2 regions of the Bacillus thuringiensis genome follow, and region 1 is predicted to be linked to the other one. Evidence: predicted binding sites of a transcription regulator. Region 1 holds the regulator's gene; the other holds the start of a gene.

Region 1 (3,202 bases):
TTTCGTCGGTGTAACATCTGTACCTTCTTCGTTAACAACTTTAATTCCTTTAAGTTCGTTTAACATATTTTGACGAAATCCTTTTAAATATTGTTCACGTAGCGATTGACGCTCACGTTGCTCTTCTTCAGTTAAACCTTCAGCTTTTGCTTTTTTCGCTAAGAAGTTAATGCGTTCAACGAGTTCGTGATTAATCATCTCGAATCCCCCTTCTAATCAAAACTGATTATTATCATACAATAGTTACTCTTCTTTATCAAGCAATTGCTTCGTATACTCTACATATCTACGATGTACAGTCGCCTTTGAAACATTATGACCAAATCCACGTAGTGTTGCTGCAATTTCTTCAAACGTGAGTTCACTTTTTCGCAAACGTACAATTTCCTCAATTGGCACTTCTTTTTTCTCTCTTCCTACACTTAAATGCCGATTTTTTAAATTTTTTTCTGGACGATAGCCTTTTTCTACTGCACGTTGCATACCTCGTTTAATTTTCAAATTATGAATCTTTCTTTGATATTCTTCAACAATACCAATAATATCTAATACCATCGAATCAGAATCCGACAATTGTAATTCACCATTATGTGTATGCGTATATACTTTTATACCTTCTTTATGTAAACAATGCATTAATGCGATTTTCGCATTTCCTCTACCAAGTCGCGTTTCATCTTGTATAAGTAACACATCAATTTGTTCGTCTCGAATTGTATCCAACACCTCTAATATACCGTCACGCTCAATTGTATATCCACTAGCCTGCTCTTCAATCACCTTAGAAACATTCATTTGATAGCGCTCAGCTAAATGCAATAATTCATCTTTTTGACGTAATAATGATGTTTCTTGTGCTTCTTTCGTTGTACTCACACGTGCATAAATAATTGCATTCATTTTGAACCCCTCTTTCTCCCTATTATTTCCCTATAGTGTAACATAAATCAGCCATTTGTTCGAACTTATGTTTGTAGAATGTTTTTTCACATGTTATACTTATTAATAAGAAAAATGAAAGAAAACGAGGTGTTAGAAAACATGGAAAAGTTAACGAAACGCCAGCAAGACATTCTCGACTTTATTAAGCTAAAAGTACAAGAAAAAGGATATCCACCTTCCGTACGTGAAATCGGTCAAGCAGTCGGCCTCGCTTCTAGTTCTACAGTGCACGGACATTTATCACGATTAGAAGAAAAAGGATACATTCGACGCGATCCAACGAAACCACGAGCGATTGAAATTTTAGGCGTAGACCGAATCGATACAGAAACACAATCTGTTATTCAAGTTCCAATTGTCGGAAAAGTTACTGCTGGTTTACCAATTACAGCTGTCGAAAGCGTAGAGGAACATTTCCCACTTCCAGCTAGTATTGTTGCTGGAGCAGACCAAGTGTTCATGTTACGTATTTCTGGAGATAGTATGATTGAAGCTGGTATTTTCGATGGAGATTTAGTTGTTGTTCGCCAACAACAGTCTGCATATAATGGTGAAATTGTAGTCGCTTTAACAGAAGATAACGAAGCAACTGTTAAACGTTTCTATAAAGAAAAAGACCATTTCCGTCTACAACCAGAAAACTCTTCATTAGAACCTATCATTTTAAAACAAGTGTCAGTTATCGGGAAAGTAATTGGCGTATATCGTGATTTACATTAAAAATAACAAAAGAAGATAATTACCTTATTTATATACGGTAATTATCTTCTTTTTTGTATTTTGATAGATTTCCATACATTCTATTTCTTATTAGCGAGTTTCAATCGTCACATCTCCAGCAGCCGTTTTACCGCTAATCTTTTTACTACCATTTCCAATTGTTACGTTATTATTTTCTTCATTAAAAATTGTTACATCTCCGGCAGCACTTTGCCCAGTAATTACCGCATCTTGTGGTTTTTCCGATAAAGTAATATCTATATCTCCCGCAGTTGAACTTGCTTCTAGATTATACTTAGAATCATGATCTTGAATATTTATTTCCCCACTTGTTGTTTTTGCGGTCACTTTCCCTAATACCTTCTTAAAGTTCACCTCACCAGCTTTTGTCGATCCCTCCACATTCTTAGCCGTTACTTGTTTCAACTCTACTTCTCCAGCAAGTGTTCTAACACTTACGCTATCACTTTTCACATCACTCATTTCGATTTGTCCGGCAGATGAATTTACTTTTACATCTTGGTAGGAGCGTTCGGGCACAAGGAGAGTCAATTTAGACGTTTGAAACCTAAAATCGTAAAAAGAAAAATCAAATGAAGCACCTTTTTCTCTTTCCCCAATAATTTTTAATGTGTCACCATCTTCTGCGATACGAATCTCTTGTTTACGTACATCTCCTGATTGCTTGATATAAAAAGAAGAGTCAGGAGATTTTCGGACAATAATATCCCCGGCATCTAACTTAACTTCTATATTTTTTAATGTTTCGTTTTTAATTATATTTTCTTTATCGCCTTTTTCAGCAGTTTGTACTGCTTTTTCATATGTTTGGGAAATTCCTATTACTCCAATAATGATACAAGCGATAGCGATTAAAAATAGTTTTTTCATCATTTACTCTCCTTTTATCATTTTGAAGTTCCATATTACATATCGTACACACAATCTCTTAAACCACTTTGTACTATAAAAAGCGATAATACATAATAATAAACCTACTCCAACAAACGTTATACTAACGAAAAGATCCAACCATATAAAAGTACCCATAAATACTTTTCCAATCACGAAAAATGGTGTTACTACACTAGCAATACCACCAATCCAAAAAGAAAATATAAAAGCAATAATTGCGACTAACGGGCCTAACACAATAATAAAATTAAACAAACTAAGTCCAATCGCTGCCATAACAGCTCTTGTCACATTTGAAGTCGATGGATTTTTTTTCATTTCATCGAAGCGATACATCGCAAGTAATTCTTTTGCGATTACTTTCGGAGAACCAAGGCCCTGTATTATTTCTGATTCAGTTTTCCCCTCTTCTATCCCAAATTGAAAGTGCTCTTCATAATCCGATAAAATATCTTGCCTCTCCTCCTCTGGTAACTTTCTAAGATAACTTGATAATTCTTTAAGAAACCCTTCTTTACTCATCCCATTCCACCCCTTCAATAATTTCTTGTACCCCTTTCGCAAAATCACGCCATTCTGTTACTAACAAATGAAATTGCGTTTCCCCTTGCTCTGTTAATTGATA
Region 2 (3,202 bases), 2.4 Mb from region 1:
ACGTTGCTTTCACGTCAGATAACCTGGAGTGATCAATATTAGCAATTAACACTTGGTCTAATGACGGCGGAATGTTAGCAAATTGAAGTGCCTCAAGACCTGTCGACATAACGTCAGTAAACATAGAAAGAGACATTTTCTCTTCCCCAAGCATCTCTACAAATGTATCAAGAAGGCTCATTACTTCTTCCCATACTTGTTCATGATCTGTCGCAAATAAGAAATCTCCACTTTCTTCTGCACGTATACGTAATTCTTCTAGTTTCTTCGGAACATCCAGTTCTTCTAAAAACAAGTAAACTGCTTCACACATTTGCATAACTGTCCCTGCACGCTTTAACCTTTTTTGCATGCGAATAACAGGTGTTCTTACAACGTCACGTAGCCTATTTATTTTCTCTTCCATTTCACGTTCACTGTCTGTAATCATCCCGTTCGTATCATCAAGAGAACGATAACGGCGATACATCCATGGATCTTCAGCAGTCCATCTCTTTCCTTGTACACCGTACGCTAAACAGTAATTTTCAAATTCATCCATTTCTTCACGCATCGCTTCTTTTCTTATGTCTAATGGATATAAAAGCTCTGTTTTCACGCAACGGAACACCGCATCATAACGCCAATTCCCACTAATAATCTCGAGTGCAGAACGAATACATTCTACTAATGGGTGGTGTGACATCGGGCGTTTTTCATCGATGAAGTGCGGGATATTATAATCTGTAAATAACGTTCGCATCACATCGTAATAACTTTCCCCATTACGAAGAAGCACTGCAATATCTCGATAACGATATTTTTCATCCGCGACAAGTTTACGAATTTCACGAGCAACACCTTCTACCTCCGCTCGTAAATTCGCAGCTGTACTAATCGTTACACTCGCTTCACCGTTAAATTTCTCATTCGGACGCGCTTCATAATGAGCTTCTAAATGCGCTAATGCCGGAGAATGAAAACGCGGCTGTTCTATAAGTGGAATTGTTTTTTCAATTTCTATTTTCTCTTCACGCGCTACTTGTTTTATTTTTTCATACGTTAACGTCGTTTCATAAAATAAATCGAGTTCATTTACTGGCTGCGCTAACGTTTTTTCATCTATCGTTAACGTGATCGTCACTCTCGCTCCACAAATCATAAGCTGCCTTAAAATCTCTAACTCTTGCGGGGAGAATGAATGAAATCCATCTATATAAATTTCCGCACCATTTACATATTCAGACTGCGGAAGCTTTTCCACTAGCAATTGCAGGTAGTCTTCTGAATCTAAGTATTTTCCAATTAAAGCACGCTCAAAATCATCATATAGTAACTGTAAATCATACACTTTATTCGCTAGTAACTTTTGTTCGGCACTGCTACTATGCGCATCTAATTGTTGCCACATTTCATATACGTTAGATGGCGTTACATTGTAACGTTTAAACTCTGCAATCATACTGCCAAGATGTTCAAAGAAACCGTTTTGCTCCGCTGCTTTTTGGAACACCGATAATCCATCTTTACGAGACTCTACAATTTTACGGAGTAACATATGTACACCAGCTTCATCAATATGAAGACGACTTGCTCCGCCAACTTCTTGCAGCACCTTCCACGCTAATCGTGAAAAACTAAAAACTTGTGCCCGAATAGAACCTCTTACATCCTCACTTCCAATTAACGCCTGCTGCGTCTGGAATGTCATCTGTTCTGGCACAAGATATAATATTGTTTTCCCTCTCGGGCGCTGTTTTAACTCTTCTTGCACTTCGCGTAAACAAAGTGTACTTTTTCCACTTCCCGCTCTACCAATCACAAATCGAAGTGACATGTAACCCCACCTTTCACTTACATAACGAACGTTAGTTTGCTACTATAATTGTATTATAGTACACGAAAAAAGACAAACTGAGTTGTTTGTCTTTTCTATACTTCTACTTCATTATATCAACCTTTTGAAAAATTCGTTTGCACCTCTTGAATTGGCCAATATCGCAAATCAACTTTCCCGACGACTGTATCAGCTTTTACAAAGCCAAAGTGCCTACTATCCCAGCTCCCGAGCCGGTTATCACCTACTACAAAAATAAACCCGGGTGGCACCAGCTTTTCTTTCGTTAACTCTTCTAATTTAAAATCGCCTGTTAGTTGCCTTCCATTTATCTCTTTCTTATACTTCTCTAAATACGGCTCATCAATAAATTGTCCGTTTATATATAATTTATCATGCCTATATTCAATATGATCTCCAGGTAAACCGATAATTCGCTTTACATAGTCCTCTTTTTTATTCGCATGAAACACCACAACGTCAAATCTGTTCAAGTCCCCAACTTGATAACTCACCTTATTTACAACGAGCATATTGCCATCTTGCAAGGTCGGCATCATTGACTTCCCCTCTACAACATACGTTGAAAAGAAAAACGTTCGAAAAAATACAGCTAATAATACACCAATTAAAATTGTTCGTATCCACTCTATGCCTTCTTTTTTCAAAGTTTTCTTCATCTGCTTCTCCCCTTATCCTTTAATAATGAAGCCTACACTTATAAAGAAGACTATTCTTACTGTAATTCTAACTTTACTTCAATTTTCTTACCGACATACCATAAAATAAAAATACCAATCGCTACAATGACTGATTTCACTGGATTATGAATAAATGACATTAAATCATGACCGATATACGTTAAAATAAAAATCATCACAAGCTTTCCGAATGCTAACGCTAGCCCAAACTGTTTTACACTAATTCGGGATAAACCAGCGACAACATTTATTAGCGCTGACGGTGTAAACGGAAAACAAAATATAACAAAAATCGGTGCGAATCCTTTCCTTTCAATCCACCCCATTGCTTTTCGTACTCTCTCATGCTTATTTACAAACGAAAAGAAACGACTGCGACCAAAATGGCGGATGATGAAAAAGACAAGTAAGGCACCCATTACTGATCCAAGCCATGAATAAAGAAAACCGAGCCAAAAGCCAAATGCAACAGCATTCGCCAGTACAAATACAATAAGCGGTAATGCTGGAATCAACGCCTCTATCATCGGTAAACCAATACCAAGAAGTGGTCCGAACGCTTTATAACTCTCAACAATATGATCCATATTTTCTGGTGAAAAATACTCTTTGATTGTCTGAAAATCCATTCTACACTTTACCCCTTTACTCTAAATACTATCCCTACTGTATCATCGCTTATATG

The links. Region 1 encodes LexA, which represses DNA repair genes until DNA is damaged. Its sites were predicted from a motif close to CGAACATATGTTCG; they were not measured.
Positions count from the first base shown of each region.
Region 2: addB (helicase-exonuclease AddAB subunit AddB) is a predicted target of LexA. The motif match lies at 1,842-1,855, and genes of this name have one in related genera.

Region 1 is NZ_CP012099.1:3,550,093-3,553,294, forward strand. Features, by position in the region: gene AC241_RS18190 (DUF896 domain-containing protein) at 1-198, opposite strand, end outside; gene AC241_RS18195 (YneB family resolvase-like protein) at 244-900, opposite strand; gene lexA (transcriptional repressor LexA) at 1,042-1,662, shown strand; gene AC241_RS18205 (DUF4097 family beta strand repeat-containing protein) at 1,753-2,556, opposite strand; gene AC241_RS18210 (DUF1700 domain-containing protein) at 2,557-3,099, opposite strand; gene AC241_RS18215 (PadR family transcriptional regulator) at 3,092-3,202, opposite strand, start outside.
Region 2 is NZ_CP012099.1:1,118,778-1,121,979, reverse strand. Features, by position in the region: gene addB (helicase-exonuclease AddAB subunit AddB) at 1-1,816, opposite strand, end outside; gene lepB (signal peptidase I) at 1,933-2,496, opposite strand; gene AC241_RS05775 (TVP38/TMEM64 family protein) at 2,553-3,146, opposite strand.